2 regions of the Pseudarthrobacter sp. B907 genome follow, and region 2 is predicted to be linked to the other one. Evidence: riboswitches for the same ligand, from Rfam matches in the RefSeq annotation. Region 2 holds a riboswitch; the other holds the start of a gene.
What was found. A riboswitch is a leader RNA that binds a small molecule or an ion and turns the genes downstream of it on or off. The one in region 2 is predicted to bind glycine.
Positions count from the first base shown of each region.

Region 1 (3,402 bases), on a different contig from region 2:
GTTTGCCGCCGTCGTCGCCTCATCGGCGGAGATGCCGACCGTGTCGGCATCGATGGAACGCAGGTTGATGCCCTTGGCATCGGCGGCGGCGATGATCTCCGCGGCCTTGCCCGGAACCGAGACGGTGACAGTGTCGAAGAACGAGGTGTGCAGCACGTTAAGGCCGGCGCCCTTGAGCGAGGCGGCGATGGTGCGGGCGTTGTTGTGGACGGTCTCGGCGATCGCCTTCAGCCCGTCCGGGCCGTGGTAGACGGCGTAGAACGAGGCCACGATGGCCAGCAGCGCCTGGGCCGTGCAGATGTTGGAGGTGGCCTTCTCGCGGCGGATGTGCTGCTCGCGGGTCTGCAGCGCCAGGCGGTAGGCGGGCATGCCGGCGTTGTCCTTGGAGACACCGACGAGGCGGCCGGGCATGGAGCGCTCGAGGCCCTTGGCTACGGCCATGTAGGCGGCGTGCGGGCCGCCGAAGAACAGCGGGACGCCGAAGCGCTGGGCGGAGCCGACGGCGATGTCCGCACCCTGCTCGCCCGGGGAGGTGATGAGGGTCAGGGACAGCAGGTCCGCCGCCACCGTGACGAGCGCGCCGCGTTCCTTGGCCTCGGCGATCACGGCGGTGTGGTCGAACACGCGGCCGGAAGCGCCCGGCTGCTGCAGCACAACGCCGTTGATGACGCCCTCGGGCAGGCCTTTGGACAGGTCTGCGACCTCAACTTCGAAGCCGAGGGCCTCGGCGCGGCCCTGGACGATGGCGATGGTCTGCGGCAGGCAGTCGGCGTCGAGGACGGTTTTGCCGTCGTGGGCCGTCTTGTTCTTGTTGGCCCGGCGCATCATCAGCACGGCCTCGGCGACGGCGGTGGCTTCGTCCAGCAGCGAGGCGTTGGCGATCGGCAGGCCCACGAGGTCCTGGACCATGGTCTGGAAGTTCAGCAGCGCCTCGAGCCGGCCCTGCGAGATTTCGGGCTGGTACGGCGTGTACGCGGTGTACCAGGCCGGGGCTTCGAGGATATTGCGACGGATCACGGCCGGGGTGACGGTGTCGTAGGAGCCCTGGCCGATCATCTGCACGGCGGTCTTGTTCTTGGCGGCCAGCTTGCGCAGCTCGGCGAGGACTTCGACTTCGCTCAGTGCCGCGGCGAGCGCCAGGTCGGAGTCCTGGCGGATGTCCTTCGGAACGGCGGTGTCCACCAGCGCGTCGACGGTGTCGTGGCCGACAGCCTTCAGCATGGTGTCGACGTCGGCCTGGCGGCGGGCGCCGATGTGCCGGTCAACGAAGGACGTGGAGGCTGAGGTAACAGTCACAAGGAACTCCATAACTAAGGCGGCGCAGGGTACGCCACATTGATTCGGGTTCCTCCCCGCTCTGTATTGGACCTGAGAGTTTCCGCGCAACCGCTTTCGCGAGGCTCCGCTTGCACCGTCGGTGAGCACGGCGCGCCCGGGGCGTGCCTGCTGCTTTCCAGAGTTGCCTTGCCGCGGCGGTACATGGGCCTGAGAGATTCCTGGGGAGGGTTTGCTCCTACGGCGCCTGCTTGTACCTACTTGCAGAACTCTCCCGCCGCAGATCAAAGGCATATTCAATTGCTCGTGACCGCAGTCACAAGTCCCATTGTCCTATGCCGGAGGCACGTCCGCAAACTCCGGCGCACGGAGCGGTTCGGGTCACGCTTCGGGTGCCGCCGCAGGCCCCCTGATGGGACGCTCCCGCACCAACCCGCCACACCTGCGGGAGCCTCCCCGGGTTGGAGCGCCCACTCAGCCGCGCAGCCGTTCGACGGCGGCGAGCAGGCCGTCGACGTCGCCGGCCACCTCCGGCGGCGCCCCGCCGGGAGCCCGCGCGAGCATCGCGTTGAAGTACAGCCCATCCCCCATGTACAGCACAGCCTTGGCCATCGCAGGTCCGACGTCGGCAGCGAGCAGTGCCAGCCAGCTGGCCTGGACCCCGGCCATCCGCTGCAGGGTCTCAGCGTGCGCCACTTCGGCCAGCCGGGTAGCGGCCACAAACACCCGGTCCAGCGGGGTGTCGGCCCACACGGAGGATTTGATGAAGTACGCCGCCGCCCCCTCCGGCGCGGCGGCCATGGCATCCAGGTCTTCGGCGAGCAGCCGGTCCAGGCGCTCGAGCAACACCGCGATCATGGCTTCCTTGTTCGGGAAGTGGTACAGCAGGCCGCCCTTGGAGACACCTGCCAGCCTGGCCACCGCATCCAGCGTCGCGGCGCGTTCCCCTTCGGCGATGAGCAGCGATTCGAAGGCGTCGAGGACGGCTTCGCGGGCAACGGGTTTTCTGGCCATGGATTACATCATGCCTGCCGGGACGCGCATTTCTTAACTATACCGTCCAGACGGTACAGTTATCTCTCATGAGCACCGTATTCCAGCCGGCAACTGACCGCACGGCCGCAGCCCCGGAGCCGCGAGCGCCCTGGCGGGACTGGCTGGCGCTCACCCTGCTGATGTTCCCGGTGCTGCTGGTGGCCGTGGATAACACGGCCCTGACGTTCGCGCTGCCCGCGATTGCCCGAAGCCTGGATGCCACCGGGGTGGAACTGCTCTGGATTGTTGACTCTTACCCGCTGGTCCTGGCCGGCCTGCTCGTGGCGATGGGCAGCCTCGGTGACAGGATTGGCCGCCGGCGGCTGCTGCTGGTCGGCAGCACGGGCTTTGCGGCCGTCTCCGCGGTGACGGCCTTTGCACCCGGCGCGGAGTGGCTGATCGCCGGCCGGGCCGGGCTCGGTTTCTTCGGCGCCATGCTGATGCCATCCACGCTGTCGCTGATCCGGAACATCTTTCCGGAGCCCAACCGGCGGCGGCTCGCGGTGGCGATCTGGGCCGCCGGCTTCTCCGGCGGCGCGGCGCTGGGCCCGATCCTGGGCGGCTGGCTGGTGGAGCACCTCTGGTGGGGTGCGGTCCTCCTCGTCGCGGTGCCCATCATCCTGCCGCTGCTGGCCCTCGGTCCGGCGCTGATCCCGGAATCCTGCGACCCGAAGCCCGGCCCCGTGGACGTACCCAGCATCGTCCTGTCCCTGCTGGCCATGGTCCCGGCAGTGTACGGCATCAAGATCCTGGCGACCCACGGCCCGGAACCGGAGGCGCTGGCCGCCATCGGCGTCGGTCTCCTGATGGGGTACGCCTTCGTCCGCCGCCAGCGCCGGCTGGCAGCCTCGCCGGCGACGGCTCCCCTGCTGGACCTCAGCCTCTTTGGCAACCCGGTCTTCAGCACCGCCATCACGGCGAACGTGCTGGCGCTGTTTTCCTACAACGGCTTTATTCTCTTCCTCGCCCAGCACCTGCAGCTGCTCGAGGGCCAGTCGCCGTCGGAGTCCGGCCTGGCGATGGTTCCGGCCCTGGCCGCCACGGTTGTCGCGGGCCTGCTCGCGGTGCCGCTGGTGCGCAAGGTCCGCCCGG
Region 1 is NZ_JBEEQE010000022.1:532-3,933, forward strand. Features, by position in the region: partial or broken gene ABLI39_RS15940 (aminomethyl-transferring glycine dehydrogenase) at 1-1,308, opposite strand, end outside; glycine riboswitch at 1,348-1,462, opposite strand; glycine riboswitch at 1,464-1,562, opposite strand; gene ABLI39_RS15945 (TetR family transcriptional regulator) at 1,750-2,289, opposite strand; gene ABLI39_RS15950 (MFS transporter) at 2,358-3,402, shown strand, end outside.
Region 1: another riboswitch for glycine. It lies ahead of ABLI39_RS15940 (aminomethyl-transferring glycine dehydrogenase); the one in region 2 lies ahead of gcvP (aminomethyl-transferring glycine dehydrogenase).

Region 2 (3,402 bases):
CAGGTTGACGACCGTGGCAGCGGCCCCGAGGCCGGCCAGGGAGAACATGGCGATGAAGGGGCTGTGTCCGGCGGCGAACTGGGTCCAGGGGATGACGGACATCAGGATGATGAGGGCGCCCACGTAGAAAAGCAGTACACGGATCGGGATGGAGTTGATGGCCCGGGGCAGGTTCTTCTCCGGGTCCTTGGCCTCTGCCGCAGTGGTGCCCACCAGTTCGATGCCCACGAAGGCGAACACGGCGATCTGGAAGCCGGCGACGAAGCCCATGAACTCGTTCGGGAAGAAGCCTCCGTGGCTCCACAGGTTGCTGAAAGTAGCGGGTCCGGCGTCGGAGCTGAATCCGCTGAAAATCATGAACAGGCCCACGATAATCAACGCCGCGATGGCGATGATCTTGATCAGCGCGAACCAGAACTCGGTCTCGCCGAAGGCCTTCACCGTGGTCAGGTTCAGCAGCAGCAGGATGGCGACGGTGACCAGTCCCGGTATCCACAGGGGTAGCCCGGGCCAGAGCTCCTGGGAGTATCCGGCGATGGCGATAACGTCGGCGATGCCGGTGATCACCCAGCAGAACCAGTAGGTCCAGCCTGTGAAGAAGCCGGCCCAGGGGCCAAGCAAGTCCGCCGCGAAATCACTGAAGGACTTGTAGTGGAGGTTGGACAGCAGCAGCTCACCCATGGCCCGCATGACGAAGAACAGCATAAAGCCGATGATCATGTAGACGAAGATTACGGAAGGGCCGGCCGCCGAGATGGTCTTTCCCGAGCCCATAAACAGGCCGGTGCCGATGGCGCCGCCGATCGCGATGAGCTGGATGTGCCGGTTGCTGAGCTGGCGCTCAAGGTGGGGGGCTTCAACCGGAGCCGAAGGTGGTCGTTGAATCGTCATAAGGAACTCCATCGTTCAAGTGGCACTTCGGTGCCACGATGATTCGGGTTCCTCCCCGCTCTGTCTTGGACCTGAGAGTTTCCGCGTTCCTGCCCCCGCAGACCCGCTTGCACCTTCGGTGAGCCAGGAACGTGCCTGGCTGCTTTCCAGAGTTGCCTCGCCACGGCGGTACATGGGCCTGAGAGATTCCTGGGGAGGATTTGCTCCTACGGCGCCTGCTGTATGTACCGGCAGGACTCTCCCGCCGCAGATCATAGGCATGTTCATTTGTGAATGTTACCGACGGCCCTGTGGCGTGGAGGTTAGCTCCGAACAAAGCGCGCCGTCGTGGGTGCGGTGCCCCGAATGTGCCGGGACCTGCACCCACCATGGCCGGATCACCCTCGAAGGACATCGTCCGGCCGACTCAGTGTGTGATGGATCACTCGGGAAAGTCAAGCCCCGCAAATGTGACATTGCCCGGCGGCCGCATTGTTGCCTCTCCCCGGGATGGCGTGTACGGTGTGAGGCGAATCACCACATTCGAATATGCCTTTCGAGCCGTGGCGGGAGAGTCCTCCCCGTCACCAACGGGCAGGCGCCGTAGGAGCAAATCCTCCCCAGGAATCTCTCAGGCCCATGTACCGCCGCGGCGAGGCAACTCTGGAAAGCAGTCAGGAAAGTTCCTGGCTCACCGACGGTGCAAGCGGACAACGGTCCGCGGAATCTCTCAGGTCCAATACAGAGCGGGGAGGAACCCGGTCCCTTCCGGCGCCTTGCGCCGGCCAAACCTTGGAGTTCCTCTTGACGGTTCAATCTCTTTCATCCAATTTCGCTGACCGCCATATTGGCGCCCGCCGCGAGGCCGACGTCGACACCATGCTGAAGGCTGTCGGCTACGACAGTGTCGACGGCCTGGTCGATACTGCTGTCCCCGATTCCATCCGCCAGGAAAAGCCCCTCACCCTGGCCGCGGCGCTGAGCGAAGTCGAAGTCCTCGCCGAGCTGCGCAATCTGGCCGCCAAGAACAAGACCGCCGTGCAGATGATCGGCCAGGGCTACTACGACACCGTCACCCCGGCCGTGATCCGCCGCAACATCCTCGAAGCCCCGGCCTGGTACACCGCGTACACGCCGTACCAGCCGGAAATTTCCCAGGGCCGGCTTGAGGCGCTGCTGAACTTCCAGACCATGGTCCAGGACCTCACCGCGCTTCCGGTTGCCAACGCCTCCCTCCTCGACGAGGCCACCGCCGTCGCCGAGGCCGTGCTGCTGATGCGACGGGCGAAGAAGACCGTAGGTCAGAAAACAGGCGCCCACGACGGTAAAACCGTCCTCGACGCCGATTGCCTCCCGCAGACCATCGCCATCGTCCGGGGCCGCGCCGAGGCCCTCGGCTTCGAGGTTGAGGTCGCCGACCTATCCAAGGGCCTGCCCGAGGGCGTCATCAACGGCGTTGTGCTGCAGCAGCCGGGCGCCTCCGGCCGGGTTTGGGACCAGTCCGGTGTGATCGCCGAGGCCAAGGAGCGCGGCGCACTGGTCACCGTGGCCGCGGACCTGCTGTCCCTGACCCTCATCACTCCCCCGGGCGAGCAGGGCGCGGACATCGCCGTCGGCTCGACCCAGCGCTTCGGCGTGCCGCTGTTCTTCGGCGGCCCGCACGCCGCCTACATGGCGGTCCGCGAGGGCATGGAACGCACGCTCCCGGGCCGGATCGTCGGCGTCTCCAAGGACAACGCCGGCATCCCCGCCTACCGCCTGGCGCTGCAGACCCGCGAGCAGCACATCCGCCGCGAGAAGGCCACCTCCAACATCTGCACCGCCCAGGCGCTGCTGGCCATCGTGTCCTCTTTCTACGCCGTCTACCACGGCCCGGACGGGCTGAAGGCAATCGCCGAGGCCGTCCACAACAACGCCCGCGCCCTGGCCGCCACACTGAAAATTGCCGGCCGCGAACTGGCAAGCGACTCCTTCTTCGACACCCTCACGGTCCGGGTGCCGGGCAAGGCCACGAAGGCTATCGCCGCCGCCGAGGCCCGGGGCATCAACCTGCGGCTCATCGACGCGGACACAGTTGGCGTGTCCGTCGATGAAACCACGACGCCGGAAGTCCTCTCCGCTGTGGTCGTCGCCTTTGGCGCCGGTCCGCTCGTGGAGGCCAAGGGCTTCGAGCTGCCCGACTCGGTGCTGCGCACCTCCGACTACCTGCAGCACCCGGTCTTCAACACCCACCGCTCCGAGACCCAGCTGCTGCGCTACATCCGCCGCCTCTCGGACCGGGACCTCGCACTGGACCGCACCATGATCCCGCTGGGTTCCTGCACCATGAAGCTGAACGCCACGGCCGAGATGGAAGCCATCTCCTGGCCGGAGTTCGCCTCCATCCACCCCTTCGCGCCGGACTCCCAGACCGAAGGGTGGCGCGAACTCATCAGCGGCCTCGAGGCTGACCTCGCCGAAATCACGGGCTACGACCAGGTCTCCATCCAGCCAAACGCCGGCTCCCAGGGTGAACTCGCGGGCCTGCTCGCG
Region 2 is NZ_JBEEQE010000013.1:106,685-110,086, forward strand. Features, by position in the region: gene ABLI39_RS12435 (amino acid permease) at 1-891, opposite strand, end outside; glycine riboswitch at 1,048-1,145, opposite strand; glycine riboswitch at 1,428-1,527, shown strand; glycine riboswitch at 1,528-1,625, shown strand; partial or broken gene gcvP (aminomethyl-transferring glycine dehydrogenase) at 1,675-3,402, shown strand, end outside.